DNA from 2 places in the Streptosporangium sp. NPDC020145 genome. Region 1 is predicted to be linked to the other one. Evidence: riboswitches for the same ligand, from Rfam matches in the RefSeq annotation. Region 1 holds a riboswitch; the other holds the start of a gene.
What was found. A riboswitch is a leader RNA that binds a small molecule or an ion and turns the genes downstream of it on or off. The one in region 1 is predicted to bind thiamine pyrophosphate.
Positions count from the first base shown of each region.

Region 2: it holds a riboswitch for thiamine pyrophosphate, as region 1 does, so the genes downstream of both, thiC (phosphomethylpyrimidine synthase ThiC) here and ABZ463_RS39830 (cytosine permease) in region 1, are expected to answer to the same signal.

Region 1 covers NZ_JBEXZT010000046.1:4,909-20,443, reverse strand. The annotation lists gene ABZ463_RS39895 (glycosyltransferase 87 family protein) at 1-165, opposite strand, end outside; gene ABZ463_RS39890 (hypothetical protein) at 255-2,474, shown strand; gene ABZ463_RS39885 (hypothetical protein) at 2,356-3,816, opposite strand; gene ABZ463_RS39880 (glycosyltransferase family 2 protein) at 3,860-4,540, opposite strand; gene ABZ463_RS39875 (STAS domain-containing protein) at 4,537-4,890, opposite strand; gene ABZ463_RS39870 (hypothetical protein) at 5,117-5,602, shown strand; gene ABZ463_RS39865 (response regulator transcription factor) at 5,618-6,310, opposite strand; gene ABZ463_RS39860 (hypothetical protein) at 6,427-6,594, shown strand; gene ABZ463_RS39855 (DUF6412 domain-containing protein) at 6,591-6,842, shown strand; gene yidC (membrane protein insertase YidC) at 6,923-7,621, shown strand; gene ABZ463_RS39845 (ATP-binding protein) at 7,751-8,200, opposite strand; gene ABZ463_RS39840 (PAS domain S-box protein) at 8,358-10,229, opposite strand; gene ABZ463_RS39835 (methylated-DNA--[protein]-cysteine S-methyltransferase) at 10,354-10,929, shown strand; gene ABZ463_RS39830 (cytosine permease) at 10,954-12,321, opposite strand; TPP riboswitch at 12,312-12,424, opposite strand; gene ABZ463_RS39825 (hypothetical protein) at 13,072-13,746, opposite strand; gene ABZ463_RS39820 (hypothetical protein) at 14,292-15,137, opposite strand; gene ABZ463_RS39815 (RNHCP domain-containing protein) at 15,390-15,535, shown strand, end outside.
Region 2 covers NZ_JBEXZT010000002.1:442,058-457,592, reverse strand. The annotation lists gene ABZ463_RS04710 (hypothetical protein) at 1-146, opposite strand, end outside; gene ABZ463_RS04705 (hypothetical protein) at 561-851, opposite strand; gene ABZ463_RS04700 (hypothetical protein) at 911-1,285, opposite strand; gene ABZ463_RS04695 (hypothetical protein) at 1,282-1,503, opposite strand; gene ABZ463_RS04690 (hypothetical protein) at 1,642-1,887, opposite strand; gene ABZ463_RS04685 (helix-turn-helix domain-containing protein) at 1,987-3,171, opposite strand; gene ABZ463_RS04680 (hypothetical protein) at 3,488-4,837, shown strand; gene ABZ463_RS04675 (hypothetical protein) at 4,995-5,360, shown strand; gene ABZ463_RS04670 (hypothetical protein) at 5,469-6,041, shown strand; gene ABZ463_RS04665 (DJ-1/PfpI family protein) at 6,081-7,013, opposite strand; gene ABZ463_RS04660 (isochorismatase family protein) at 7,026-7,610, opposite strand; TPP riboswitch at 7,819-7,930, shown strand; gene thiC (phosphomethylpyrimidine synthase ThiC) at 7,925-9,625, shown strand; gene ABZ463_RS04650 (DUF5335 family protein) at 9,713-10,069, shown strand; gene ABZ463_RS04645 (response regulator transcription factor) at 10,189-10,887, opposite strand; gene ABZ463_RS04640 (histidine kinase) at 10,884-12,224, opposite strand; gene ABZ463_RS04635 (alpha/beta hydrolase) at 12,450-13,838, shown strand; gene ABZ463_RS04630 (VOC family protein) at 13,910-14,305, opposite strand; gene ABZ463_RS04625 (pyridoxal-dependent decarboxylase) at 14,448-15,535, shown strand, end outside.

The sequences.
Region 1 (15,535 bases):
GCCGGTACGGTAGACGTCCAGGTCGACCAGGCGCTGGTCGTCGACGTTGCCCAGCCAGGGAAGCACCAGCGGGGCGAGCGCGACCAGCACGACCAGCAGCGCGGGCAGCGGTGCGAGCAGCCGTGCCCACGGCGCCCGCCCTGTCACGGTCGAGCCATTCCTCACGAGCCATTCCTCACGACCAGGCAGGCTACCGTGGGCGTGGCGGACCGTGGACAGGGTCGCCGACGGGGTGTGGACAACGAGGGAGACGTATGGGTTCCGGTGCTGGGCACGTCCGCGCCGCGCTGGCCGTCCTGTTGACGTTGCCGATACTCGCCGGGTTCCTGTTCACCGGTACGGCCGCCGCCCACGCCGAGGCGGGGCCCGCCAGGGTCGTGGTGGTCGGGGTGCCCGGCCTCCAGTGGGGTGATCTCGACCGGACGCGGACGCCGAACCTGTGGCGTCTCGTCGAGCGGGGCGCCTCGGCCTCGATGTCGACCAGGGCTGTTCCGCCGCCCTCGCGGAGCCTCACCTGCCCGGTCGCGGGCTGGCTGACGATCTCGGCGGGGCAGCGGGCGGGCGCCCCGGGAGGCTCCTGCGCTCCGCCCGCCCAGCCGGTGGCCGACCAGGACGGCGGGGCGAGTGTGCCCGGCTGGCAGGAGCTGGTGACGTTCAACGCCACCGAGACCTCCTACCGGCCGATCCTGGGGCTGCTGGGGCAGCGGGTCGTCGACGCCGGGGGAAAGGTCGCGGCGGCCGGGCCGGGAGCCGCCCTGGCCGCCGCCAACAAGTCCGGAAAAATCGGTAAATATGCGCCAGACGTCGCGGGGCTTGGTGACCTGACGCCGTACCGGCTGGTCGTGGTGGAGATCCCCGACCTCACCACGGCGTGGCTCGCCCGCCCGGTGGACGCCGACGGGGTTCCCTCCGCGCTGTCCGACCAGGCCAGGCGGGAGGCCGTCGCGGCCGCCGACCGAGGGGTGGGCGCGCTGCTGACCGGGCTTCCCCAGGGCGGCACGGTCCTGCTCGGCGGCCTGTCGGACGCCGCGGTCTCGGCGCACCTGCACGTCGCGATCGCCGACGGCCCCTCGCCGGGCGGCGGGCCGTACGGTCCCGGCTATCTGGGGGCCTCCTCGACCAGGCAGGAGGGGCTGGTCACCAACACCGACCTGACCGCGACCGCGCTCACCCTGCTCGGCCTCGGCGTGCCCGACGGCGCCGTCGGGCGTCCCTGGACGAGCGCGACGCAGGGCGCTCGGACCACGGGAGAAGCCGCCGGGGAGGTCGTGCGGAGCCTGGCGGAGGCCGACCTGGCCAGCCAGGTGCTACGCCGGGTGCAGGGGCCGTTCTTCGCGGTCTTCGTCAGCGCCCAGCTGCTGTTCTACCTGCTGGCCGCCTTCGCCGTACGGCGGGGCTGGGGCGGTTCGCGGGCGCTGGCCGCCACCGGGGTCGTCGCGACGGTCGGCGGGTCCATCCCGGTCGCGACCTTCCTGGCGCAGCTCGTGCCCTGGTGGACGTTCTCCGCCCCGATGGCGTCGGTCATCGTGACCATCCTCGGCATCGCGGGCGCCCTGGCCGGGGTCGCCCTGACCGGGCCGTGGCGCAGGAGCGTCCTGGGGCCGCTGACCGTGGTCGCCTCGGTCACCTCGCTGACCCTGCTCGGCGACGTGATGACCGGATCGTCCCTGCAGGTGAACGCGGTCACCGGCTACGAACCGGTCACCGGCGGGCGGTTCTACGGCTTCGGCAACATCGCCTTCGCGGTCTACTCGGCCGGAACGATCCTGGCCATGGCGGGCATCGCCCACTGGTTGATCTCCCGGGGACGGCGCCTGCCGGCGTTCGCCTTCTGCCTGCTCTACGGCGCGCTGGCGGTGTTCGCCGACGGCTGGCCCGCGTGGGGCGCCGACTTCGGCGGGGTGCCCGCCTTCCTCATCGGGGTGGCCGTCTTCCTGATCCTGCTGGTCGGAAGCCGGGTCTCACCGCTCAAGCTCGTCCTGGTTGGCCTGGCCGGCGCCCTGTTGATCGGGGCCATCGCGGTCGTCGACTGGCTCAAGCCCGCCGAACGCCGTACCCACCTGGGCACCTTCGTGCAGCAGGTGCTGGACGGCGAGGCCTGGACGGTCGTCAGCCGCAAGTTCGGGGCCATGATCGGGGTGACGGTCGGCAACTGGTCGCTGTCCCTGCTGTCGCTGGTCGCGCTGGCGTTCCTGTTCCTGGTGCTCGACCGCCCCTCCCGGTGGGGCGCCTCGGCACTGGCCCGCGCCTACGCGGCGGCGCCGCCGCTGCGCGCCGGGTTGATCGGCGCGCTGGCGTGCGCGCTGGTCGGGTTCCTGATGAACGACTCGGGCATCGCGATCCCGGCGATGGCCCTCACGGTCGCGGTGCCGTTGACGCTGACCGCCTGCGTGCGCGCGCTGCGGACCGCGCCGCCCACCACGCCAGCGCGACCGTCAGAGCCAGCAGGGACCACGGCACCACCTGCTGCCTGACGACGGTCCGCAGCCAGAGCATGTCCTCCGGGCGCAACGCCTCCCTCGCGGGCAGATATCCCAGCGACAGGATGACGACCCTGGCCACCAGGAAGCCCTCAAGGGCGGGCCAGGCGACCATGGCCAGCAGGGCGAAGGCCAGCCCGTCGTACCACGGCAGCGCGTAGGTCGCGGCGAACAGCCAGGCGACCACGATCGCGACGGCGACCCCGGGCGCCGAGTGGTCCGGCGCGGCCCGCAGGAGCAGCCAGGCCAGCAGGACGAGCAGCGCCAGCGAGCCCGCCTGGGTCCAGGCCGAGTAGGCACCGGGCCCGAACGCCTCCTGGAGCCCCGTCTTGACCAGCTGCCACGGCGTGGCCAGGGAGACCTTCCTGCTGGCCGCGCCGACCTGGTCGAGCACGTGCGGCCCCGCCACCGCGTAGATCGCCAGCACGGTCGCCGTCGCGGTGCCCGCGACGACGGCGAGCCTGCCGGGACGGCGGCGCAACTCCCAGGCGGGGCCGAGGGCGACGAGCCCGGCGTTCAGCTTCACCCCGATCCCCACCCCGAGCAGCAGCCCGGAGCCCGCCCCCCTGGCCATCAGGGCGGCGACCATGCAGGCCACGGCCAGGGTGTCCACGTGCGTCCCGGCGCCCAGGTGGTAGATCATCAGCGGGTTCGCCGCCCACAGCAGCGCCGCCCTGGCCCGCAGGGCCGGGTCGGCCCGGGTGAAACGGTCGAGCAGCGACGCCGTACCCGCGAAGGCCATGGCGTTGACCAGCGCCATCACGAAGACGGTCAGCCGGACCGACTCTCCCCCCACCAGGCTCGCCAACGCCTGTACGGCCGTCGCCACCGGCCCGTAGACGCTGGTCACGCCCGTCCACTCCTCGACCGCGCCGAGCACCGGATCGGCGGGCAGCGCCGAGGGAGCCGTCTCGTAAGGGTTGTGGCCGAGCGTGGCCAACCGGCCATAGGCGGCGTAGTTGAGATGGTCGGCCGACCCGGAGGGCGGCAGGAAGGCCAGCAACGCGACGACGGCACAGCCAAGCCCGGCCAGCAGGCGCGGATCAGGCCGCCACCTGGCCCGCAGGGCACCCGCGAGACCGACGCCCCCGAGCAGGATCGCCGCCGCCGCCAGACCGATCACCAGGTGGGCCTCAGGCCGCACCCCCAGCGAGTACGGCAGCTGCCAGGCGGGCCCGGCCAGTTCGGGGACCATGACGGAGGGACCGAGCAGCCCGATCAGGACCGTCAGCCCGGCCGAGAGTCCGAGCGCGACGAACGCGGCGACGTCGAGCGCCCGCGGCGTGCCCCGCGCGGCAACCCGCGTGTCGCCGGCCACGGTCACGTCCTGGGTCACCCGCAAATTCCAGCACACCCGGGGTGGTGCCCAGGCCGGGAGGCTATCCCCGGACCAGAAGCGCCCAGGCGACGTCGCGGAACTGTTTCGCCCGGTGGAGCTGCGCCTTCCAGTCGGTGCCGGTGGCCCGGTGCGACATCTCGACCTCGACCTCCCGCACCCGGAAGCCCTTGCGGACCAGGTCGATCGTCAGCGCCGTCTCGACGCCGAACCCCCCGGCCAGTGGGCGGGCGGCCTCGAAGGCGGCCCTGGTCAGGCAGCGCTGCCCGTTGAGCGGCTGGGTCGGCGTCCAACCGGTCGCGCGCTCGATGCCCCGCCGCGCCAGGTTCACCACGAACCCGTGGCCGCCGAGCTTCACCCGGGTGACGAAGACGGCGATGGTCATGTCCGCCTCGCCCGCCGTGACCGGTTTGATCAGCGGTTCGGCCTCGCGGGCCGTCTCCCCCAGGTCCGCGTCGAGGAAGAGCAGGTGGCGGGGGGACTCACCGTCGAGCAGTCGTACGGCCTCCGCTCCGCTCTCCATGGCGGCGGCCTTGCCGCGGTTTCGGCTGTGCCGGATGACCCGGGCTCCTGCGGCCTTCGCCACCCGGCCTGTCTGGTCGGCCGAGCCGTCGTCCACGACCATGACGAGGTCGACACCGGCCAGTTCCAGTGCCGCGGTCACGGTCGCGCCGATCCGGTCGGCCTCGTCCTTGGCCGGGATGATCACCGCTGTCCCGGTCATGCTTGTCGCTTCGCCGAAAGCAGCTTCTCGGGCATCGCCTCGTACACGGTGAAGACCGAGTCGAGGCCGGTGACCTGGAGGATCTTACGGACGGCCGGACGCGGCGCGGCCAGTTCCAGGGTGCCGCCGCGTTCGCGCAGCCGTTTGAGCGCCGACAGCAGCACGTTCATCCCGGTGGAGTCGCAGAACTCCACACCCGACATGTCGATGACCACGTGGGTGGCCGGGCTCTCCTGGAGCAGCCGAGTGAACTCGGCCTGCAGGCCAGGCGCGGTATACAGGTCGATTTCGCCGATTATGGCCATGACGGTGTGCCCGTCATGTGATCGAGTTGAGACTTTTAGCTCCACAGCGGGCACACTAGCGGCGCGAAGGCCACCGGTCACGTTTCCGCCACGCGTCCCGAGTCGTCGGCCCTTTGTCCCCCGTTTAGGCCTCACGAAAACTCTGGGTGCGCAAAACTTGACGCACAGCTACACCGGCTTGGCCGGAAAGAAGGAGAGACCCGAGAGCCTCCAGACCGTCCCGCGCTACGTCAGTGGCGGCCGTTGAGTAGAAACGGGCCCGAAAGCATCGATGAACACCGACCTTTCTGAAGATCCGCAACGGCAACGTCTTCGCGAGCACCTGGAGGCCATGGTCACCCGCACCGAGAAGGCGACCTCGTGGCACGACGCCGCCCACTCTCTGCGTGTCCTGGTGAACCGTGAGGGATACGTCCCGATCAGAACCCGTCTGGCGAGCGCGGACCTCGACTTCCTCGAAGGCGCGCGCGAGGAGCTGCTCGGCTTCGCGACGCTGGGCATCAGGCTGCTCGACCTGCACCAGCCACGCGACGCGGGCGGCATCACCAGCGACGCCGCCAATCCGATCCTGCGTTGTCGCAGCTGTATGTGGCGGTGGCCGTGTCCCACGTTCCGCGCCATCGCCGAGTCCTTCGACAGCCCGAGGACGCCGGTCTCCTACCAGCGTGTCGAGCCCGACCGCCGAGGCCTGCTGCCGATCGAGCTCGACCCGGACGACGCGCCCCCGGGAGGCGTCCATCCCTACGCCGCGGACTGACCGCACCGAGGATCACTACGGGGCGGACGGCTCGTAGCGGTAGCCGACCCCCCAGACCGTGACGATGCGCCGCGGCGCGGTCGGGTCCTCCTCCACCTTCTCCCTGAGTCTGCGCACGTGCACGGTCACCGTCGAGGAGTCGCCGAAGGACCACCCCCAGACCTGGTCGAGCAGGGCCGAACGGCTGAAGGCCTGGCGGGGGTGACGCATCAGATGGGTCAGAAGGTCGAACTCGCGGGTGGTCAGTGTGATCTCCCGGCCGCCGCGCCGTACCTCGCGGGTGCCGACGTCCGCCGTCAGGTCGCCGTCCCCGAGCACGCCGGTGCCCGAGGGGGCGGTGGCGCCACGGGCCCGGCCCAGCACGGAGCGCACCCGCAGGGCCAGTTCCCTCGGGCTGAAGGGCTTGGTGACGTAGTCGTCGGCGCCGATCTCAAGGCCGACGACCCGGTCGATCTCCTCACCGAGAGCGGTCAGCATGATCACGGGGACGGGCCGGCGTTCCCTGAGCCTCCTGCACACCTGGAGGCCGTCCGTCCCGGATGGCGCCAGGTCGAGAACGAGCAGGTCGGGCGGGTCGGCCAGGGCGAGTCTCAGCGCCTCGGCGCCGTCGTCGACGCACTCGACCCGGTGGCCGTCGCGTTCCAGGTAGCGGGCCACGACCTCGGCGATCGCCGGGTCGTCCTCGACCACCAGAATCCGCGCGCTCATGGTTACACCGTAGGCCCGTTCCTCATGATCGCCACCCTCCGTCACCGTCCTGTAAGAACGAGATCGTTATGGTTTCCCACGCCCGCCAGGCCGTCGTGGAACATACGGTTGCTGGCATGGTTCGTACCGTCCTGGGCGTCGTGGGCGCCCTTCTCGCGATCTACGTGGTCCTCGGGATCGTCATTCCCGCCGTGTTCGGACTGCTCAAGTTCGTCTTCGTGCTCGGCGTCGTGGCCCTCATCGTGGTCGCCGCGGTCACGATCGTGAGCAAGATGTCCAAGTGACCCTCCTGCTCGCCTGGCTTCTCGACGGTGGCGGCGGCTCCGTGACGGCGGCCGCCGTCATCGGCCTGGGCGTGCTTCTGCTCGCCTGGGCCCTGCGCGGGGTGCCCACCGCCGCCAAGACAGGCGGGCACTTCGCCCTCTCCGCGCGGGAGAGGGCGGGACGACTCGTGTTCGTCCGCCAGCGTGACCCCGACCGGGCCGGACGATCCCGGCCAAGAGCACCGTCAGCGGGCCCGGCGCCCGCGTAACACAACAGACGTCCCGAAGCGCGGGCGCCTTCTGTGCTGTCTTCCATCCCTGTCAAAGGGCAGTCAGAAGGGCTCTGTTCATGTTCGACTCCGTCATCGGGTTCACCGCCGACCTCATCACCCTCCTCGCCCAGCCGCTGGGCTCGGCCGCCCTGGCCATCGTCGTCTTCACCGTCTGTGTGAGGCTGCTGCTCCTGCCGTTCGGCGTCATGCAGGCCAGAGGTGCCCGGGCCCAGGCCGCGCTGGCGCCGAAGCTCGCCAAGCTGCGGGAACGGCACGCGAAGGACCCGGCACGGCTGTACCGGGAGACGACCGCCCTGTACGCCGAGGAGGGGGTGTCACCGTTCGGCGGCTTCCTTCCCGGGCTGGCGCAGCTGCCGGTCCTCATGGTCGTCTACCGGGTCTTCATCTCCTCCACGATCGCGGGCCACGCGAACGCGCTGCTCACCCACGGGCTGTTCGGCGTGCAGCTCGGGCAGCACTTCGCGGGCGTGGTCTCCGGGTTCGGGCTGATCAGCGGGCCGACGCTGGTGTTCGCCTGCCTCTTCCTGCTGTTGCTGGCCGTCGCCGCGGTCACCTCACGGCGGATGAGGTCGGCGACGGTCCCGCAGGGTCCCGGCTCCGGGGTGCTGCGCCGGGTGCTGCCGCTGCTGCCGTTCCTGACGGTCCTGGGCGCGGCCGTGCTCCCGCTCGCGGCGGGGATCTATCTACTGGTCACGACCGCGTGGGCCGCCGCCGAGCGGGCGGTGCTGTACCGCTCCGTGCCCGCGGGGGTGTGATCCGTCAGCCGTCACCCAGTGTGACGAGGAGGGCCGGGTGCCGGTGAGGTAGGCGCCGGCTGCAAAGGAATGGCCGGTCGTGCCCCGCCTCATTGTCCGGTGAGTCGTTCCGGTGAGGCGGGACGCGCCCTACCCGCATTCGCGCAACGCGGGCTGGGGGACGGAGACCTTTCCGTTACCGACGGTGTCGGCGGCGGTGACGACCGCCCAGACCGTGGTGATCTCCCCTTCGTGCCTGACCCCCCAGCTGGTGGCCAGATATTCGACGATGCCGAGCCCCCGGCCCCCCAGAGAGGAGAGTGTCGGACGCCCCGCCCGCGGCTCCGTGGCGGCCCCTCCGTCACTCACCGCTACCTCCACGTGCTCGTCGGCCCAGCGCCATGCCACTCTGATCTGACCGGACGGCAACGGATGAGCATGCCTGAGCGCGTTGCTCAGCAGCTCGCTGACCACGAGGACCGCGTCATCTATAGCGGTCTCGTAGACCCCCCATTCCTGCAGGTCAGAGCAGAGGCGTTGGCGTGCGACAGCGACGCTGGACGGTGCATACGGCAACAGAACGACGCTCGACGCACTCACCTCCCCGTATCCCTGTTCCCCCTGAGGAACCACACCCCAGTACGACCGAAATGCCCCGTTAGATGGTCTTAGAAACCGGGAGGCAATTACAGCTTGTACACATTCGACAATAGATCAGCTCATCCGTTACCGGCTTGTTACCGGAACGGCGTGTCGGTCAGGTAAGGGCGCTGGGCGTGTCGGCAATGCGAAGCGCCAGCCGCATTCGGGTGCCCCCTCCCGGCCTGGAGTGGGCGGAGACCTCTCCTCCCTGGGCGCGGGCGAGACTGCGGACGATGTACAGCCCGAGGCCGACCCCGCCGAACCGGCGACGGTCTCCCGTGTCTCCCTGGACGAAGCGATCGAAGATCCGCTCCCGGCTCGTGGGCGTTATGCCCACACCCTCGTCGTCCACTACCACCACCACCCAGTCACCGTCGGCCCAAGCCTCGACCCTGATCAGGCCACCGTCCGGTGAATATTTGAACGCGTTCTCCAACAGCTGGCCCAGCACGATATCGGTGGCGATGGCGTCCCCGGACACCGGGGGCAGGTTTTCTTGGACAATCACCTCAACCCTATGCACATCAGACAGATCAGGCAGACCGAGTGTCGCCGCCACGATCAGTCTGCCGAGGTCGATTCCCTCGATCTTCAGGGGCAGTTCGCCCGCCCCCGCCCGCGAGCCGAGCAGCAGGTTGTCCATCAGCTTGCCGAGGGAACGCGCCCGCTCGGCGATGATGCGCACCGCGGAACGGCGCTCCTCGTCGGTCATGCCGTCCCAGCGGGCGGCGAGGGTCCCGGCGAAGCCCTGCACCACGGTGATCGGGGTACGCAGCTCGTGGCTGGTCGTGGCCAGGAAGAGATCCTTGGCCTCCTCAAGCTCCTTGGCCCTGGTGACGTCGCGGAAGTCGACCACGACCTCCCCCGTCTCGACGATCTCCGCGCTGAGCACGTCGAGCCAGATGCCCGAGGGAAGCTGGAGGGTGAGCTTGTCCCCCGGCCCCGGCAGCTCGAACGGCGGCGGCCCCCCGAGCACGTCCAGCGCGTCGAACCCGGTCAGCTCGGCCGCCGCTGGATTCCACTGGACGATCTTTCCCTGCCCGTCGAGTACGGCGATGCCGTCGGCGCTGGCGTCGAACACCGCCCGCTGGTGGGCGCGCTGCCGTACGGCCTCCTGGTAGGCCATCGCGTTGCCGACGGCGATGCCCGCGTGCCCGGCCAGCAGTTCGAGCAGCTCCAGCTCGACGTGCCCCGCCTTGTGCTTGGCGAACAGGGCGTACAGCGCGCCGTACGGCCTGCCGCCCGCCATGGCCAGGCCGAGGGCGATCGTGTGCAGACCGGGCAGCTGCGACCAGATCAGCTCGTCGAGGCGGCCCTGGTCGCCCGTCTCCAGCATCACGGTCCTGCCGGTGCGCAGCAGCTTGCCGACCAGGCTGGTGCGCATGTGCGCGGTCGAGTCACGCAGCGACTCGGGCAGCCGGTGGCTGGCCACCAGCCGAAGCCTGTCGCCCTCGATGAGCACGAACCCGCCCGCGTCGGCCCCGGTCAGCTCGGTGAGACTGGCCGCGATCCGGTCGAGTACGGCGGGCAGCTCCCGCTCGGCGTTGATGTCGGCGACCACGTCGGTGAGCCTGCGCACGAGCCTGGCCCTGCGGACCGCCCGTTCCTGGGCGCTCTCGTCGTCCTGGACCAGGTGGTAGACGCTGACGTACCCCAGCAACGCGCCCGCCTCGGAGCGCAGCGCGCTGATGTCGAGCCGTAGGTCGAGCAGGCTGCCGTCCCTGCGGAAGCGCTTGGTGCGCAGCGAGACCTGGCCGCCGGTGCGCACCCGTTCGAGCACCGCGTTGTGCTCGGCCGTCAGCTCCCCCGGCACCAGCGGGGGCCTGCGTCCGAGGACCTCTCCGGCCGGCCAGCCGAAGAGACGTTCCGCGGCCGGATTCCACGCCAGGACCGTCTGGTCGCGGTCCAGAACGACTATCGCATTCGGGGCACTGGCGACGATCGCGCGGCCGACGCCCTCGTCGCTTTCGGCCCTGTCGTCACCCACAGAACCATAGTGCCGCGTCAACTGGCCTGATCTTGGCACTTCGTCCGCATGTGCTGACACTCGTTGCGACGATCCGTCCGATACGCTGCGGTGACCACACGCCTGGACACGGAAGGGTGGGGCCATGGCATCCGGGTCAGCCAGCGATCTCGACGCCCTGCTGCGGGTGACCTCGTCCACCTATGTGGGCGCCACCCACCCGGACATCGCGTTCGGCACCATCGAGGTCCCCGTAGGACGGCTGACGCTCGCGGCGACACATCGGGGCGTCGTCGCGTGCAGCTACGAGGACGAGAACGTCGTCTTCGAACGTGTCAGCAGGGAGGTCGGCTCCTTCATCGGCCCCGATCCCCGCAGGCTCGACCCGGTCCGCAGAGAGCTCGACGCCTACTTCTCCGGCAGGCTCCGCGCCTTCACGGTCACCGTGGACCTCCAGCTCGCGACCTCCTTCGCCAGGACCGTGCTGCAGATGATGCTGGCCGTGCCGTACGGGACGGTGACGACCTACCGGGAGATCGCCGAGCGGATCGGCAGGCCGAGGGCGCTGCGCGCGGTCGGCAACGCGCTGGGCAGCAACCCGGTCTGCGTGATCGTGCCGTGCCACCGGGTCGTCGAGAGCGAGGCCGTCCTCGGCGGCTACGCCGGAGGCGCGACCGCCAAGGAACGACTCCTACGGGTGGAGAGTACCGCCCGCCTCTAGGCCCTCCGGGCACGAAAGGGCAGGTCAGGTACGGCGGCGCCGCCTCAGGGCGAGAAGGCGCGGCGCCCCGATCGCCAGGGTGATCAGTCCGGAGACCAGGAAGGCGCCGAGGGCGGCGCTCATCCAGGGCTGGGGGGTGAACCCGACCGCCCGCTTGGCACCGTCCCAGATCGCCGCCCACCAGGAGACCTGCGAGGGCGCCGCGAGCATCCACCACGTGACGAAGCCCAGTACCCACGGCAGGACCATGACCAGGCGGGAGGGCGCGTTCTCTGAGATGTCCCAGTTCCTGCCCCTGCCGAGCAGGAAGTAGTCGACCGCCAGCACACCGAACATCGGCACGAACACCGCGCCGATGATGCTCAGGAAGGCGCCGTAGGAGTTGACGTCCACGACCAGGGCGATGGCCGTGGTCAGCACGCCGACGGCCACGGAGAAGACGCGGCGGTCGATCCTCGGCATCAGGTTCTGCAGCGACATCGCGGTCGAGTAGACGTTCGCGAACGACTGGTCGGTCTCACGCAGCACGAGGATGCCGAAGAACAGCGCGCCCAGCGGGGCCGCGACGAACGGCTCGAACACCGCGGTCTGGTTCTCCTGGACCACGGCGTGCCCGGCGAGCGCGACCGCGTAGACGCCGACGGCCAGACACGCGACCTGGGCGACGGTGTAGCCGCCGACGATGCCGGTGAAGGCGGCCCGGCTCGACCGTGAGTGCCTGGCGTAGTCCGCCGCGACCGGCACCCAGGAGACCGAGAGGGCGACCACGAAGTCGACCGCGGCCGCGAAGGCGTCCCAGGAGCCGCCGCTCTGCGCGGGAGTCTCACGCAGGAAGACCACCGCGAACCAGACGACCGAGACGACCACACCGATCGTGACGAACCGCCTGAGCAGCCTGATGGCTCCCAACGGGTAGATGGTCAGCGCCATCGTCAGCGCCCCTGCCGCGACCACCCAGACCGCGTAGGGGACCGAAGGCCCGAAGATCGCCTGGGCGCCCATCGCGACGACCCACAGCTCGAACGCCCCCCAGCCGATCATCTGGACGACGTTGAGCACGGTCGGCACGTAGGAGAGCCGTACTCCGAACAGCCCACGCAGCAGTACCATCGCGGGCTGCCCCGTCTGCACCCCGGGAACCGCGGCCAGGCCGACCATCGCGGTGCCGATGAGGCTGCCGACCAGGGCCGCCAGCAGCGCGGCGCCGAAGGTGAGCGGGTTGTCGCCGCCCAACGGGTTGATCAGGACGAGCGCGAAGGAGAAGCCGAGCAGGCTGACGCCCAGGTTGGCCCAGAACGCTCCCTGGTCGAGCATGCCGAGGGTCTTCGGAGGTGCCTGGTCGAGGGTGAGGGGGGCCTCGGCATGCTTGGAATTGATGACGTCAGACGTCATGACGCGCTCCCTACGCCGGCATTACCCGGACAGGTTCATGCGGTCGGCGACAGCCGTAGTCGCCCTCTCAGCCTGGTTGCCCCAAGCTCCCGCGTTTGCTTACGTGCCGAACCGGGATCAGCCCAGTTCGCGCCCCCATGATGCACTATTAGTCCGCTTCCGGCTACTTCCCCCCTGGGGAGGGAGTCGGCACGGGGTGCGTCCGCGGACGTCCGCGAGAGTACAGCCACGTTCGCTGCGGTAGCCGTACCGCACGGTCAACGACCTGCCGAAACGTACGGCCAACCTCGCACGCCGAGCCAGCCGACCGAAGGATGGCGAAGACCATCCCCGCGTGCGCGGGGAGCACTGAACGTAGACGGACGAGAGACCATCCCGCACGGGACCATCCCCGCGTGCGCGGGGAGCACATCGCTGGCCCGTGCCGAGGAATCCTGCCGTGGGGACCATCCCCGCGGGCGCGCGTTACCCGGGAAACAATGCCGCGTCAGGCGTCAGACACCCCCTACGGCGGCTTCTCCGGCCCTTCGGAGGGACTGCGGGGAGGAGCTGGGGCCGCTTCGTGCGAACAGCAGAAACGGCAGGCCCGTGAACAGGCTGAGGCGCTGGCCGGCGAACGCCGTGAACGCCAGGTCCTGCACACGGGCAACGGCGGCGTGAACGCCCCGGTGAACAGCCGGAAGCCCTTGGCCGGTGGGTTGGCCCCTCAGCAGCTGTACGGCTTGAAGAGGTAGCCGTACCCGGATGGCTTCATTCGGCCAGGCGCGCCCCGACGACGCCGTCACTCGCCGACTCGGCCGCCGTCTGGACTCCGGACCGCAGGACCGGCAGCCCGGCCTGCAGCCGGTTCAGGAACTCGTCGACGTCCAGGCAGCGGTCCTCCGCGTCGACGACCTCGGGCACGAACGCCTCGACGATGCTGTCCCCGACGGCGAAGTCGGCGTCCTCGTCATCGTCGTAATTGTTCACCCAGCGCCCGCCTGGGGCGTACACGTCCATGGCGTGGTCGTAGTCGATCACCCAAGGGGTGTCGACGGTCCCGGTCCGCAAAGAGCCGTGGTTGTACCAGCCGTAGACCAGGTGGGTGAAGGCGCCGTCGTGGATGTAGATCTCCGCTTCGCCGCCCTCCAGGGTCTCGGCCTGGGTGTGACCGCCGACGTACAGGCCGGGCCGGTCCTCATAGAGCGCGATCGGGCCGTTGACCTTCAGATCGCCGGTGACCACGATCAACTCGACGTCGCCGTCGTGCAGTTCGTTGACGGCGTTCAGGAAATCCCCGTCGAGGGTGAGGTCGCCGTCGAAGAACAGCACCTCGTCGTAGCCGGGCGACGCCCCCGCGCCCTCGAACACAGCGGACAATGCGCCGCCCAGGCGGGTATCGGCATCGGCGTAGGACAGGGACGCGGGGATCGCGGATATCGGCACGGGGAAGATCGTAGGTCCGTGTACTGACAGTCCAGCACGCGCGACAGGCTTCTGGAACACGGCTGGTACGCCCCCTTGCCCAACTGTGCAGCTGCCTGGCGATTCGCCCAAGGTCGGCCAGCGCCCTTGTACTGGGAAACGGGTGTCGGCTCGACCCCTGGCCGCATGTGCGATCGGTAGAGCGGTCCGAAGAGATGGTCGATCCCGTGGCAGATGAGTCGAGCTGTCGGCCCCTCGATTCCCCGATGATCGACCTCGATGCGGAATGGACGCGCACCATGCCCCGGACATCGAAGCAGTTCAAGCAGCCTTCGCGCCGCTCACCAGTCTCGGCCTCGTGCGTCCCCTCCTGGTTGCCCCGAGCTCCGGCGTTTGCTTACGCGCCGAACCGGGATCACCCCAGTTCGCGCCCCCATGATGCGTCTTTGCCCGCTTCCGGCTATTTCCCCCTGGTGGGTGGTATGCCGGTGGAGTTCACCGGCGGCCGTACCGCACAGCCGACGATCTGCCGGAACGCCTCGTTCGCGCGCACGCTCCTGAGGCGCTCAGCGCGCCCCTGGTTCGGTCGGCAGGCGCACGACGGCGACCCCGGCCTGGGACTCGCCGAACCCCCAGCCCGCGACGAGGGAGCAGTCGGCCGCTTCCAGGACATCGGTCCACGGCCAGTGGTCGGTGCCGTAGTAGAAGCCGCCCCTGCTGCGCGCGTCACGCTCGGAGAGACAGAGCATGCGGAGATGGTCGCGAAGCGCGGGGTGCGTGACCGCGCTCAGTCTCTCCTCCCAGGGCTCCTCGGCGGACATGTCGTGGATCGGCACCAGGTGCTCGGGGCCGCGTTCGGTGAACGTGGCGGCCCTCATCGCGTCGGGGAGAGTGCCGTCGGTGGCGACGCGCAGCAGCACGGTCAGCCAGCCGTTCAGCCTCTCGGACTCCTCGCCGGTCAGGTCGACGCCGTGACGGCCCAGGAGCGGTCCCAATTCCGCGCCGTACACCAGCGCCTCACCGGCCTCGTCGATCGACGAGACGGTCCGCAGGTCGGCGACGAAGGCGTCGTCGAACGGCCGGGAGCCCTTGTACCCGTCGGCACCCCACGGCCCCGTCCCCGCCAGGAGGTCGGCGTCGAAGCGGAACAGCGACTCACCCAGGTCGAACCGCCATGTCCAGGGGGAGAAGGGATACTCTCCGTCCGAATCAGGAAGGTACCTCGGCTCCCGGCCCGACAACCCCCCAGGGGTGGCCCAGGGACTCGGGAACAGGAACTCGTCGAGGGAGTCCGAGGCGTAGTACACCCCGTATCCGGCGGCGGGGTCGACGGTCGGCTCCCCGCCGAGCAGTATCTCGAAGGCCCCGGTCAGCGCGGCACTCCACCCGTCGGGGTCGGTCTCGGATGTCACGGTGCATACTCCTCTGGCACTTCGCGGGACGCCGTCGCCGGGTTAAACCAGTTGCTTCGTGGCGCGATGGGTTGTTTCACTGGCTCCGAGCAGATTAGGGGGGATGTTAATGCCCGCGGGCACCGAGGACGCCGTCGCGCGCCCTCGATCGGGTCGACGTCCCCACCGGAGGCTCCGGCGGGGGTGAGCCCGCGTGGGTCACGACGGCACAGTCAGCCGACTCGTCACCCACTTTCGTCTGGAGCTCCTCCATTGCCACGCCATCGCGCCCGCATCACCTCCTTCCGTTGCGTCAACTGCCGCCTCGACGTGCCCACCGACGCGCCGGGAACCGCGCACCGCAACCACTGCCCCACCTGCCTGTGGTCCAGGCACCTGGACAACAACCCGGGCGACAG
Region 2 (15,535 bases), on a different contig from region 1:
GCCCCTGCTTCGCGCTGGTGAAGGCGCAGTGGTTCGTAGCGGATGGCCCACCACCGGGGCAGGCCAGGCAGGTGGAGGTATTCGTACCGCCAGCCGGGGTGGGCGCTGATCAGCAGGTCGATCAGTCGTCGCTCGTCGTCGGTCATGGTCGTCCTGGTGAGGAGGCGGGTTTCGCTCGGCCCGTCATCGTTCGGGTGGGGTTTCCGATCACTCGAACCGTGAGGTCCAGGCGTCTTCGTTCATCCGGGCCATGAGGCCGGAGCCTTCACCCGGCCGGGACTCCCGATCGTCCGGGCCGGGACTTCTGATCGTCCGGGTCGAGTGGAGCGGTGACGCGAGGGCGGGTGCCCGGCCCGGAGCCGGGGAGCACGGGCCGGGCACCCTGGAGGAGGACCGGCCCCACATACGCGGGGCCGGTGCGCCAGACGGTTCCCCTTCCCCAACGCGCATGGGAGCCGTCTCGCGAGCGTGTGCGGCCCAGGTCCCTCCCACCTGAGCCGCACGTTCATGGGGTACGGCGCGAGACGGGTGGGATGACGTCCACGCCCGCCGTACCGGCTTCAGGAGCGCAGAAGTCTGCGCAACGTCGTGGACCGACCCGGCATGACGGCCCGGGAGCCCCGGGCGGTTCGAGCCCGTAGGGCGCGGGCGACGGCGACGGCCTGGATGCTCGGCGGCACCGCCGGAGACACCTGGGCGCTCAACTTACGGTCCAGTTCCTCGGCGGACTCGGCCCGCACCAACAGCACCGCCCCGGGGTACGGCCTGCCGGACAGGACACTCCGATAGGCGCTCCACAGCCCGGACCGCGAGCTGTGAAAGACCAGCCAGTCCGGATGAGCCGCTTGCACGGAGTTACAGGCTCGATCGGAAAACTCAGAAACTTGCCGAGGTGCCCAGGACGGGAGCATCATGCCGCCCTCCCGTCCGGTGAACGCCGACCACCGGTGGACGCCGTCTCCTCAACGACCGCCACCCCGGAAGGTTCACCCCGCCTGAGGGAAACCTCCGCGCGAACCGGCATCGGGGAGGGCCGGATCGCCCGGATCATCTCCGCCTCCCGCATCCGCTCCTCCAACCCCTCACCGGTGATGTCCTCGACGACCACCGGCCGAGGGTTGTCCCAACCCGCCATCGCGTAGAAGCGGCGATGTCCCAGGCTGTAGAGGACGGTCCAGTCCGCCCACGACTGGTTGATCCGTTCAGCCTCAGCGCGGGCCGGGCCGTCCCACACCCGCCGATACACCGGCGCGTACGGCAGGCCGTCCCGATGACGCCCCGTCACGAAGGCACCCCCTCAACGGCGCCCCGGGCCTTCTCCTCCTGCTTGGCCACGGCCTCCCGGACCTCCTCGAAGGTGTCGGCGTCCACCGCCGGCTCCGCCCCGGCCCGCAACGCCGTACGCGGAAAGGCACGGTTGCGAACGGCCCAGAACCGCCCGGCATCACTGATGATCAGCCGCCACCCCGGGATCGCCGTCGGCTCGGACTTGCCATCGTGCACAGGACCGACCTCCACTGTTCGATTCTTGTGCTGAAAGAAATGGATAGGGAATGCCGCGAATCGCAATGCGCCCCCAACCTCGGTTCGTCAGAAAACGGAAGCCGAACGGAAATTCGGTGCGGCGAATCACACGGTTCGCTACGGCGACGTGGTGTCTTCCTTCTCCAAGAGCCGGGTGAGTGCGAGGGCCGTTTCGGCTTCGATCTCCCGAGGGGAACCCTCTTCGGATGGAAGGGGCCGTATGGCGTACCAGCCGGATGTTTTACGCTTCTCGTCCTGGCCGTACCAGATCCGCCAGTCGGGAAACCGCTCGCGGAGCCGGATCAGATGCTCTTCGTCCTCCTCGCCCCAATAGTGCAGCGAGCTGTTTTCGCGAAAGCCCATGCGCTGAGACTAGGGGGCCGATTCGTTTCTACCCAGGGACGCCATGTAGGGATTCATGGCGAGGGGAAAAGGCGTCGTACATGATGTACGGACCGTAGGTCAGTTGTGTTCGACCCCTTGGAGCAAAATGCGCAATCTAGCATTAAGGCGAGTTTTGCGCTCTACAAGATCATGCACAAGGGTTTCCGCGACCGCCTGATGGCGGAACCATTCAGCGGACAGGTCCAGCGCCCGCGCGGCGGCCTCCTCGGCCTCGTCGGTACGGCGTCGCTCCAGAAATGCCCGGCTCACATCCAACAGATGACGCCCGTACTGGACCTTGAACAAACCCTGCGGGTTCACCATCCGAGAGGCTTTCAGCGCCCGGTCGGGCCGATGCGCGGCGGTCATGATGTGGGTGGTCTGGATCGCGACATGTGTGGGCCCGAACGACGTCCAGTAGTCATGCCGGTCGGCTCCCAGCCGGGCCGCTGCCGCCGCCGCCATCCTGAGATAGTCCTCCGCGCCGTCCACATCGCCGACGCTTCCGCGCGCGACGGCGGCCTGGAGGACGAGGCCTCCCCAGACGGCGATCTGCTCCGGCGCCGCCCTCGACATCGAAGGCTCCACGGCGTCGGCCGCACGCATGGCGAGGCGCTCCGACTCGTCCGCCCGGCCTTGGTGCAGCATCACCCAGCAGTAGACCCCGTACTGGGTGGCCAGGCGCCACTCGTCGCTTCCCGCCCGAGCCGCCTGGATCGCGCGTTCGGCGGCGATGGCCGCCGCGTCGTCACGGCCGGTGTGTACCAGGACCGACCCGGCGAGTTGCCAGGCGTGAGACAGCGGAGCGGCCGCCGCCGGGTCCGTAGCCTCAAGCAGGCGACATTCGTTGATCAACCCTGGCAGCTCGGCGGCGAGAACCCCGAACTCGCCACCGAAGTAGGCACCGTACGCCCTTTCGATCAGCCGCCAGAGTTCCGCCAGGGACGTCGGCTCACCGTCATGATCAGGATGAAGCTCAAACAGGTCGGGACTGATGACCGCGTCCCGCACCGCCAGCGCCGAAGCCCCCGGAACGCGGTCCAGCCGCGAGGATTTCCCGGCGATGACCCCCGGGTCGATGTCAAGGGCTCGCGCCAGCTTCACCATCGACACCCACGACATGGACTCACGCACGTCGCGTTCCAGCATCGAGATCAGATCCACGCTGACACCCGCACGGCGCGCGAGTTCGGCTTGGGTATAGCCACGGTTGAGGCGGTTGGCTTGCAGACGTTGTCCGACTGTCGTGCTGACGTCACTCAAGGCACTGCACCTTCCTCACGATGTCGCAATTTCAGGTTATGGCGTGAGGTGGTTCCCGTGTGAAGGGTTCACCATTGGTTTTTCTGGAAACCAATCGATGGCCGTGCGCGATCACCCGGATTATCCCTTTAACCAATAAGGTGCGACGAACGGACTTCGAGTGAGCACTCATCGCACTACGGAAGCGGAGCCTGCTGGCATGACCCTTGACGTCCGTACGGTCCTGGGCCGTCGCTACCGAGGTTGACGACAGTAAGGAGCTCCGACCCGGCAGATCGCGGCGGTGATAGCCGAACGGTTCGGCGTTACTCCGCTGATGGCCTTCCGGCACGCCACCGGCCTCACCCAGGCCGAGGTGGCCGAGCTGTACAACAGGAAATGGCCCAGCGACCCTCCCAAGACCTTCAAACAGATCTCCTACTGGGAGTGCTGGCAGGGCCCCGGCTCCGAGTCGTCCGCCTCCGCCCGGCCGCCCTCCTACGAGGACCTGGTACGGCTGGCGAGCCTGTACAGGTGCCTGATCGACGACCTTCTTCTCGGCCCGCACCGGAAGCTGCCACTGCCGCCCCCGGAAATCGGGGAACTACTGGCCGACGTCCTGTCGATAGTGGAAAGCGACGGCTACCCTGGAAAAGCCGATGACGCCACGGTCATCACTTTTGATGTCCCGACCGGCGAAGGGACTGTCGCCGTGAAACTTTCCCGTCGTGAATTCACCGAACTACTGGCCGCGGGCGGACTGGCGGCCCTGGTCCCCGGCGCTGCTTCAGCCGAACCATTGACGGCCACCGGCACGACGTACTACCGGCATGTCCTGAACGCCCATCAGGCGGGTCACCACCTTCTACCTCCGGCCGCGCACCTCTCCGTGCTTCAGCGGGAGCTACGCGGCATCGAAAAGGCCCGCCAGGAGGTCCCCGGTGTCGCACGGAAGGAACTGCGGCGGATCCAAAGCGAGTACGCCGAGCACATCAGCTGGCTCCTGCGCGAGAGCGCGGACCTGAACGGCTGCCAGCAGTGGGCCAACCGCGCCGCCACCTGGGCCATGGAAGCAGGAGACACCTCCATGGCCGCCTACATGATGATCCGCTCGGCGAGCCTGGCTCTCGACAAGGGCGACCACGCCCGGGTGATCGACCTCACCACGGCCGCCCGCAACGCCTCCTGGAGGATCCCGCCGGTCCTGCGCGGTGTCGCGCAGGCCTACGAGGCGCGTGGGCACGCGCTCACCGGCACGGTGGCCGCCGCCCAGCTCGACGAGGCGACCGAGCTGATAACCACGGGACGCTCCGAGACCGACCCGCCCTACCTGAGGTTCTTCACCGGCGACTTCGCCGACATGCAGCGGGCCACCTGCTACGTGGACGCGGGCGAACCCGGACGGGCGATCACCATCCTGCAAAGCAAGATCACCACCATGCCGGCCGCTCACCGCAGAGACCGCGCCGTCTACCTGACCCGGCTGGGCGCCGCCCACGCCGCCGCCAGGGAACCGGACGCCGCGGCCTTCGCGGGACTTGGTGCCCTGGCCGACGCACGCAGATCTTCCTCCGAACACGTCATGGCCGAACTCGACCAACTCGCCGACACCCTGATGAGACAGTGGCCGAGACAACCGCAGGTGCGCCACTTCCAGGAGGAGTTGCACACCGCGCGAGCGGTCTGACCGCCATTCCCATCGTGGTCAGAACCAAGAAGGCCTGGCCGTGTGAGCAACACCGCCGTACGGGTCCGCTTGGCACGACCTGTTGTCGTGTGACGACGCAGTGCGCTCTGGAAGGACACCTGGTTGTCCGGTTCCGTCTGAACGAGAGGAGTTCTCGATGAGTGCCACGGCTGAGAACGGTCGTGTTTTTCGGGAGGCCTGGATCGCCGGTGTTCTGAAGCACTTTCCCGGTGAGCCCAAGCCCGGTTACGTCACCCCGTGGGACCAGACCCCCGAGTGGGAGCGGGAGGCCGCCGCGGCGGTCTACGGGCAGGTGGCCGAGTTCATCAGGGTCAGCGACGGGAACACCGGCAAGCTCACCCGTGAGCAGAAGGGGCGCTTCGTGGCCCTCTGCTGGATCGCCCAGATCCACAAGCACATCCCCGACCCCAAGCCGTCCTACGTCGCCGACTGGGACGACCTCCCCGAATGGCAGCGCCAGACCGACGCCGACATCTTCGAACGCATCGAGCTGGAGTCCTGACAGCCGGGCACAATGGACCCAGGCGACGCGCAGGTCGCGCAGCCGAACATCTGCGGATGGAGGCGGCCGTCCGCCTCCAGTAAAAGGGCCTCTAGAAGGATCTGTCTGTTGAGCCTGTCGCGAGCGATGCCTGCGGAGAGCCAGTGGGATCTTCTGGAGGAGCATCTTCTGAACAGCCGCTTCGATGTGGCCTGGATCGACACGGAGGAAATCGGTGAAGCCGCGGAGCGTTTCCGGGTGGATCCGGGCTCTGGAGTTCCCTGCGATCTCGATACCGCGTTCGACCTGATTGAGAACGACGGGCAGGAGACTCTGGTCTGGATCGGGACGCACTCCCCGGGCTGGTCTGTCGCGGTCACCATGAACAGGGGTTTCACGTTGTCCGAAGAAGCGAGCACGGGAGGAAGGGGCGTTCTCGCCCACTGGCACATGGCCGGCCTGTATGAGCTCGCCGACGAGGGGATGGTCTACTACCACGACGGGGAGCACATGGGCAGGGTGGGCGAGGAGGCGTTCCGGGATCACGCGCTGGATCTGGACCTGGACGGCGCCGGATTCCGGGAGCAGGTGGAGTACTACCTCATCCTGGCGGGGCGGATCACGGGCCGGTTCCTCGACCGGGAGTGGTTCGCGGCGTCGCGCGTTCTCTATCGTGTCCCTGGCGACGCCTGGTCTCGCTGATCGAGTCCTGTCCAGGTGGGTGTACACGCCGGGACGGGATCAGCGGCGGAACCCCACGCTTCGGCGGCCCGCCGAGGGCGTCGTACGGGCGCGTAGCCTCCGGAGCATGCGGGCGTCGGCGAAGCCCACGGCGCGGGCGGCGGTCTCGACGGTGGCTCCGCGACCGAGGAGGTGTTCGGCGCGTTCCAGGCGCAGGGCGGTCTGGTAGGCCAGGGGGGTGAGTCCGGTCGCCCTGCTGAACAGCCGGGTCACGGTCCGTTCGCTGCATCCGGCGGCCTCGGCCAGCAGGCTCAGCGGCAGCCGTTCGGTGAACCGGACCTCGATCAGGTCCTGGACGCGGTGGACCGTCTCGTCCACGTGCGAGCGACGGCGCAACAGCGGGCTGACCTGCTCCGCCGTACCGTCGCGGTGGGTGTGGACGAGCATGGCGCGGGCCACCTGCCCCGCGACGTACGGCCCGTGCCGGGTGGTCACCAGGTGCAGTGCCATGTCGGTTCCGCTGGCCACGCCCGCCGAGGTGACGATCCGGTCGTCCTCGACGTACAGCGTGTCCCTGACGACCGTCGTCCGGGGGTGGAGGCGGGCGAGTTCGTCCTGGACGGCGTGGTGGGTCGTACAGCGGCGGCCGTCGAGCAGCCCGGCGCGGCCCAGCGCGTCGGCGCCCGCGCACACGCTGGCGACCGTACCGCCGGACGCGTGGTGTTCGCGCAGGTGGCGCAGGGTTTTCTGACTCGCGGGGCGGGTCGGGCCGCGCCAGCCCGGCACGATGACCAGATCGTCGGGCGTCAGGGCCGGCCAGTCGGTCTCCGCCCGCAGGGGTAGCCCCTGGACGGTGGCGACCTCGTCGTCCTCGGCGACGTAGGTGAGCGTGTACGGGTGCCCGAGGTCGTCGGCGGTGGAGAAGACCTGGGCGGGCCCGGCCACGTCGAGGAGGTGCACCTGCGGGATGAGCAGGAAGACGACCCTCGGCATGACCGGCACCTCCTAGTTTCCGGTGAGCTGGTCCACGGTTCTGATGGTGGCGAAACGGCCCGACAGAGCGTATTCGGTGCGGGCGATGATCTCGTCGACGCCGAGTGTGCGCGGGTGCCGTACGAGTTCGGCGAAGGACAGGTCGTCCGGGGCGGTGCGGTGCGGGATCGGTGTGGTCGCGGTGGCGTCGATGGCGAAGTCGACCTCGAAGCCCAGGTCGGAGGCTATGCGGGTGGTGGTCTCGCAGCACTGCTCGGTACGGATTCCGCAGATGGTCAGCTTCCTGATGCCGCGCTGGGTGAGGTACTGCTGGAGGTTGGTGGTGGTGAAGGCGTTGTGCGCGGTCTTGGTGAGGACCGGCTCCCCGGGAAGGGGCTCGACGCCGTCCATCAGACGGACGAACCCCCGGGCCGGGTCGAAGACGGAGCCCGATCCGGGGCGTGAGCCGAGGACCCACACGACCGTGTCCCCGGCGGCCCTGGCGGCCGTGGCGAGGCGGTTGACCTGGGGGACGATGTCGGGTCGTGAGGTGTACCGCCAGTCGGGGAGCTGGAGGAAGGAGTTCTGGACGTCGATGACGATGAGAGCGCCGGTCATGCCCTCAGCCTGGCGACGCGGGGGTCCGGGCTGAAGGCATCACCTGGTCGGCCTGCGGACCGATCCGGTCAGGGGCCTCACCCGCACGCCGTACCCAAGGCAGCCCGTACCGTGTCGCTAAAAATAGCCACAAGAGGCCAGAAGGTAGCTCCAAAGGGGTGAATGGGGCATCATTGGGGCGCGAACTGAGATCATCTCAGTTCGGCACGTATGCCAACGCGGGAGCTCGGGGCAACCGGGCTGAGAGGGCAGCTACCGCCGCTGCCGACCGCTGAACCTGACCGGGTAATGCCGGCGTAGGGAGAAGTTGTCCTATGGTGCCACCTGCCAAGAATGTCCAGAAGGCTGCCCAGAATGTCCAGAACGCAAGGAAGATCTACCTCACCGGTTCGCGGCCGGACATCCGCGTGCCGATGCGCGAGGTGCCGCTGACCGACGGGTCCTCCGTCGTCCTGTACGACACCTCGGGTCCGTACACCGATCCGGAGTACGACGCCGACCCGGCCAAGGGCCTGCCGCCGCTCAGGTCGGCCTGGCGGCGGACCAGGGAGACGCTCGCCTGCGGCGGGACGGAGTCCTGCGGCGGAACGCTGCCCAAGCCGGTACGGCACACGCAGCTGGCCCGCGCCAGACGCGGGGAGATCACACCGGAGATGGAGTTCGTCGCGCTGCGCGAGGGCGTGGCCGCGGAGTTCGTCCGCGACGAGATCGCCAGAGGCCGGGCCGTACTGCCGGTGAACGTCAATCACCCGGAGAGCGAGCCGATGATCATCGGCCGGAACTTCCTGGTGAAGGTCAACGCCAACATCGGCAACTCGGCCGTCTCCTCCTCGATCGAGGAGGAGGTGGAGAAGATGCGCTGGGCCACCCGCTGGGGGGCCGACACGATCATGGACCTGTCCACCGGGAAACGGATCCACGAGACCCGCGAGTGGATCCTGCGCAACTCCCCGGTGCCGGTCGGCACGGTGCCGATCTACCAGGCGCTGGAGAAGGTCGGCGGCAAACCGGAGGCCCTGTCGTGGGAGGTCTTCCGCGAGACGGTGATCGAGCAGTGCGAGCAGGGCGTCGACTACATGACCGTGCACGCGGGGGTACGGCTGGCCTATGTGCCGCTGACCGCCAACCGCAAGACGGGCATCGTCTCCCGGGGCGGCTCGATCCTGGCGGCCTGGTGCCTGGCCCACCACGCGGAGAACTTCATCTACACCAACTTCGCGGAGCTGTGCGAGATCCTCGCCGCCTACGACGTGACCTTCTCCCTCGGCGACGGGCTGCGGCCCGGCTCGATCTACGACGCCAACGACGAGGCGCAGTTCGCCGAGCTGCGCACCCTGGGGGAGCTGACCCACGTCGCCTGGGAACACGACTGCCAGGTCATGATCGAGGGGCCGGGCCACGTGCCCATGCACAAGATCAAGGAGAACGTCGACCTGCAGATGGAGCTGTGCTCGGAGGCCCCCTTCTACACGCTGGGGCCGCTGACCACGGACATCGCGCCGGGCTACGACCACATCACCTCGGCCATCGGCGCGGCGATGATCGGCTGGTACGGCACGGCGATGCTGTGCTACGTCACCCCGAAGGAGCACCTGGGCCTGCCGGACCGTGACGACGTCAAGGCCGGGGTGATCGCCTACAAGATCGCGGCCCACGCCGCGGACCTGGCCAAGGGCCACCCCGGGGCGCAGGCCTGGGACGACGCGCTGTCACAGGCCCGTTTCGAGTTCCGGTGGGAGGACCAGTTCAACCTCTCCCTCGACCCGGAGACCGCCCGCTCCTTCCACGACGAGACCATGCCCGCCGCCCCGGCGAAGACCGCGCACTTCTGCTCCATGTGCGGTCCGCACTTCTGCTCCATGCGGATCACCCAGGACGTGCGGGCCTACGCCGAACGCAACGGCCTGACCGACACCGAGGCCATCGAGGCGGGGATGCGGGCCAAGGCCGAGGAGTTCCGCAAGGAGGGCGGCAAGGTCTACCTCCCCATGCCCTCACCCCCGGGCGAGGAGTAGACCCGTCCGTTCGTGGGATGTGGCGCGGCCGGGAGCCGACGAGCATGGACAGAGGCGGTTGTCGTTTCCGACGAGAGGGGCTGGCAGATGGCTCAGGAACGACCCGAGGTGCCGCGCGAGGAGTGGCGCCCGTTCTTGGACGGCCTGACGAGACAGTACGAGGGCTCGGACGTGACCATCGAGGTGCTGGACGCCTCGGCCGGTGACCTCTACCAGGCGGAGAAGCTCCCCCTGGCCTACATCGAGTACGACGACAAGGACGACATCTTCTCCGTGGGCGTCGGGGGACGTGATCCGCGTTACCCGGTCGTGCTCCGCCACGGCATCGAACACCCGAGGCGGATCCTCGCTGACACCGTCTCGCCGGAAACGCCACGGGTCTTCGACGTCGTGGACGGGGAGGGCACCCAGACGATCATCACCATCCACCGGCACGCCGCGTGACCTGGTCCGGCCCCGCCGTCGTCGCGGGGCCGGACCGGAGCCGGTACGGCGGCGCCCTTCCCCGGCTCGCGCCGCCGTACCCTCGAAGGCTCACCCCTGCGTACCCCTCGGGCCGGAGGTCAGGCGTGGCCGCCGGGGGAGATCAGGCCGGTCTCGTAGGCCAGCACGACGGCCTGGACCCGGTCACGCAGCCCCAGCTTGGACAGGATGCGCGCGACGTGCGTCTTGACCGTCGTCGTGCTGAGGGTGAGCCGCTCGGCGAGTTCGGCGTTGCTCAGCCCGGTGGCGAGCAGGCGCAGCACCTCAAGCTCCCGTGGCGTCAGCTCGGACAGGTCACGGTGCGGGGTGTCGGTCCCCGCCTCCTCCCGGCGGGCGAAACGCTCGACCAGGCGGCGGGTGATGGACGGCGCGAGCAGGGCGTCCCCGGTGCGCACCAGCCGTACGGCCGCGACCAGGTGCTCCGGGGTGACGTCCTTGAGCAGGAAGCCGCTGGCCCCCGCAGCGAGGGCCGCGTAGACGTAGTGGTCGAGGTCGTAGGTCGTCAGGATGATCACCCGGGTCTCCTGGGACTCCTCGGCCATGAGCCGCCGGGTGGCCTCAAGGCCGTCCATCTGCGGCATCCGGATGTCCATGAGCACCACGTCGGGGCTGGTCCGCCGTACGGCCTCGATCGCCTCGGCCCCGTCGGCGGCCTCGCCGACGACCTCGGCGCCGTCGGCGGTGAGGATCATCCGGAAACCGGTGCGGACCAGAGCCTGGTCGTCGGCGATGACGACACGCGGCGGCCGGTCGACGGCCCACTCGGGGGGCCGGTTCACGAGGTCGTCCTGGGCAGGCGGGCGACGAGACGGTAGCCACGGCCCCGAGGGCCCGCCTCCAGGCTTCCGCCGTACAGGGCCAGCCGTTCACGCAGGCCGATCAGGCCCCGGCCGTCGCCGGTCCTGGAGAGGGCCGGACGTGCGGCTCCGGTGTCGGTGACCTCGATCCTCAGCCAGTCGCCGTCGTGGCCGATCACGACGGACGCCGCCGCGCCGGAGGCGTGCTTGATCGTGTTGGTCAGGGCCTCCTGGACGACGCGGTAGGCGGCCAGGTCGATCCCGGGGGGCAGCGGCCCGGGAGGCGACGACAGCGTGACGTCCACCGGCGTCCCCGCGGCGCGGACCCGTTCGACCAGGGTGTCCAGCCGGTCGAGGCCCGGCTGCGGTTCGAGACCCTCACCGGGGTCGGCGTAGCGTCCCCCGGCGGGCCCCGCGAGCAGGCCCATGACGTGCCGCAGCTCGGCCAGGGCGGTCCTGCCGCTCGCCTCGATCGCGAGCATGGCCTCCCGGGACATTCCGGGATCGGCCGCCATCACCTTGCGCGCGGCACCGGCCTGGATCACCATCACGCTCACATTGTGGGTCACGACGTCGTGGAGTTCTCCGGCGATGCGGGCGCGTTCGGCCTCGACGGCCCTGCGGGTGGTCTCCTCCTGGGCCTGGCGCAGCTCCTCGATCCTGCGTCTGCTCGCCCTGAGCCGCTGCCGCCAGACATGGACGAGGCTCGCGACGATCCCGGCCCCCAGCAGCAGGACCGAGGGGCCGAACCAGCCGGGCAACCGTGGGGCGACGCCCTCGAAGGCGGCCCCGGCCAGTACGGCGGCCAGCAGCAGACCGGCCACCGCGGCCACCCGGTTACGGCTGTGCGCGACGGCGCTGTAGGCCGCGACGGCGCAGGCCAGCACGGTGATCCAGGTCGCCCCCGCGTAGGTGACCAGCGCGGCGGTCAGCACCGTCCAGAAGACGGCCAGCGGAAAGCGGCGCCGCAACGCCAGCGGCAGCGCCGTCAGCACCACCAGGACCACCGGAGGCTCGTAGTCCCAGGACCAGGCGTCCTCGTCGTAGATCTCGCTGGTGGGTGGCATGACGGTCAGGGTGCCGCTGCCCAGCCCGTCGGGACGCAGCCGCAGAACCCCGACCAGGGGCTGCGGGCCGCCGTGGTCGTCACGGTTCCCACCGGGGAGGTTCACCGCCGCGATCACCGCGAGGGCGGTCAGCGCGACCGCCAGCAGCACGTCGACGACGATCGACCGACGTGACGGTGTGACGGGCTCTCCCGCCGGTCGCAGTACCTCAAGCGCGTACCGTTTCCATGATCGTCGTCCTTCTGCCACCACCCGCCCATTGTGACCTCCACCACCCGGCCCCCACATCCGCCGGGAAGACCAGGCTTACCTTCCCGGGAAGTACACCGCGCGGACGACGGGGGAAATCGGTCGTTTTCTGGGCGTATCCAATATCGGTGTGATGGCCGACGCGCGGGGGAACCGGTGGCGCCTACCTTTCCGTCATCCGGCCGTCCTGACAGGGCGGCCGTACCGACGGGGAAGGACGGACATCACATGGACAACGAACCCAGGCGGGGCACCTTAGGGCGGGCACCGGGGACGGGAGGGCGGGCCGTACGGGGTGGCCTGGCCGTCGCCGCCGGCCTGCTGGCCCTTCTCGTCCCGCTGACCCCGGCCTCCGCCTCCGGCGGCGCTCCGGTGCCCGCCACCCTCGGCGACGGCGCTCCTCCGGCGGCCGCCGCACCGGGTTCCGGCACCGGGTCGAGCGCCACCCCGGCGCCCTCAGGTTCCGGCGATCCGGCGTCCGGGAACTCCAAGGCTTCCGGCCCCGGCACGACTCCGGAGCCCGCCGTGACCGGAACCGGGGACGTTCCGGTCACGGCGGCGCGGCTGCCCGCGCCGACCGGGCCGCATCCGGTCGGCACCGTCTCCCTCTACCTGAAGGACACCTCCCGGCCCGACCCGTGGGTTCCGTCCGTGAAGGTCAGGGAGCTGATGGTCTCCCTGTGGTACCCGGCGGCGCCGAGGCACGGACGGCGGGCGCCGTACATGACGCCGCAGGAGTCGGAGGCGCTGCTCAAGGGGGAGGGGCTCACCGACCTGCCGCCCGGTGTCCTCGCCGAGACGCGGACCAGCGCCGTCCTCGGGGCCCGGCCGGTGGGGCGTAGGCACGGGTCACCGCTGGTGGTGCTCTCCCCGGGCTTCATCAGGTCGCGCAAGACCCTCACGGGCCTGGCCGAGGAGCTGGCGAGCCGGGGATACGTGGTGGCCGGGATCGACCACACCTACGAGAGCCGGGGCACGAGCTTCCCCGACGGGCGGCTCGCCACCTGTGTCGCGTGCGAGGTCGACCACGAGAAGGGCTTCGGGGAGAAGGCCGTGGCCGTACGGGCGGCCGACGTCTCCTTCGTGCTCGACGAACTGACCGGTCCCCGTCCGAAGTGGGCGGGCGCCTCCCTGATCGACCCCGGCAGGATCGCGATGGCGGGTCACTCACTGGGCGGCGCGAGCTCCCTGGCGGCGATGCTGAAGGACGGCCGGGTGAGGGCCGGGATCGACATGGACGGCACCACCTACGCCCCGATCCCGCCGGAGGGGATCGCGCGGCCGTTCATGTTCCTGGCCTCGCCGGAACACACCCCGGGAGGCGGGAGCCCGGCGTGGGACCGCGACTGGGGGCTCATGACCGGCTGGAAGCGCTGGCTCACCGTGGCCGGGGCCCAGCACTCCTCCTTCACCGACCTCATCTCGCTGGCCGACCAGCTCGGCGTCCCGCACGAGGGCGAGCTGTCGGGTGACCGCTCCATGAAGATCACCCGGGACTACGTCCTCGCCTTCCTCGACCGGCACCTGCGTGGCAGGTCACGACCCCTGCTGGACGGGCCCTCCGCCCGCTACCCCGAGGTCGGGCACTGCTCCCCGCCCCGGAGCACCTGCTCCTAGGGTCCGGAGCTCCCCAGGGTCCGGAGTCGACGTTTCGGCCGCCCGGGCGGGCCTGCCGGTCCCGGGCCCTTCTAGGGTCTGGGGCCGAGCAGGTCCCAGCGGTTGCCCGCGATGTCGAGGAAGACGGCGAACCGGCCGTACGGCTCAGCGCGCGGTGCGGTGACGAACTCGACACCGGCGGCCGTCATCCGCCGGTAGGCGGCGTCGAAGTCGTCGACCCGCAGGAAGAAGCCCACCCGTCCCGCCACCTGGTTCCCGACGGCCGTCGCCTGGTGGTCTCCGTCCGCGCGGGCGAGGAGGACGCCCGTCTCCGCGCCCGGCGGGCGGACGACGACCCACCGCTTCCTGCGGCCGTCGTTCGTCAGGGACGGCGAGTCCTCGGCCAGCTCGAACCCGAGCACCCCGACGAAGAACTCGATGGCCGGGTCGTAGTCGTCCACCACGATCGTGAACAGATCGATTCGCACGCCCCCGATCGTAGGGGCGTCGGCAGGGCCTGGCCGGGTCGAGGGACGCGTACGGCCTCCACGGAAGCGGCGGCCCTGGGCTGAGCCGCGTTGACCATGGCGAAAGTGGAGATTCGCGGGGAAATCCTTCAGTATCCCCGGTGTGATCTGGAACGTTGAGGAGTTCGTGGGCGCCGCGGGTGTGACCGTCGAGCGGTTGGCGGCCTACGTGGACGGCAGTCAGCGGGGGTTGTCCCCGGTCGTCGGGCGGCGTCCGCGGGGGGAACTGGCCGAGCGGCTCGGGCTGGCGCGGTGGATACGCGAGGGCGGGATGACGCCGGAGACGTACGCCGAGTTCCTGGCGGTCTACCTCGACGAGGGGACCAGGTTCCACCATCCCGGCCACCTGGGGCACCAGATCGCCGCGCCCGACTTCCCCGCCGCGCTCGCCGACCTCGTGCACGGCGCCGCCAACAACCCGATGGCGGTCTACGAGATGGGCGCGGCGGCGGCGACCGTCGAGTTCGAGGTCGTGCGCTGGATGCTGGACAAGGCCGGGTACGGCCCGGCGGGCGGGGGCGTGCTCACCCACGGGGGGTCGCTGGCCAACCTCACCGCCCTGCTGGCCGCGCGGGCGGCGGCCGTGCCCGAGGCGTGGGAGGACGGGGTCCCCGGTGATCTGGCGCTGCTGGCCCCCGAGTCGGCGCACTACTCGCTCACCAGGGCCGCGGCGATCCTCGGACTGGGCGAGCGGGCCGTCGTGCCGCTGGACACCGACCCCCTCGGCCGGATCGACGTGGCGCGGCTGCCGGAGGCCCTCGACCGGGTACGGCGGGCGGGGCGGCGGCCGATGGCGCTGGTCGCGGCGGCCTGCGCGACCGGGACCGGTCTGTACGACGACCTGCGGCCGATCGGGGAGTTCTGCGCCGCCAACGGCCTGTGGTTCCACGTGGACGGCGCCCACGGGGCCTCGGCGCTGCTGTCCGAGGGGTACCGGCACCTGCTCGACGGAGTCGAACTGGCCGACTCGCTCACCTGGGACGCGCACAAGATGCTGCGTACCTCAAGTCTCGCGGCGGCCGTGCTGGTCAAGAGGGGAGGCGCCCTGGACGCGGCCTTCAGGCAGCGGGCGAGCTACCTGTTCTACGGTGACCAGGGCTTCGACTCGATCGGCAGGACCGTCGAGTGCAGCAAGGCCGAGCTCGGTCTGAAGATCTTCCTCAACCTGGCCTGGCGGGGGGAGCGGGGCCT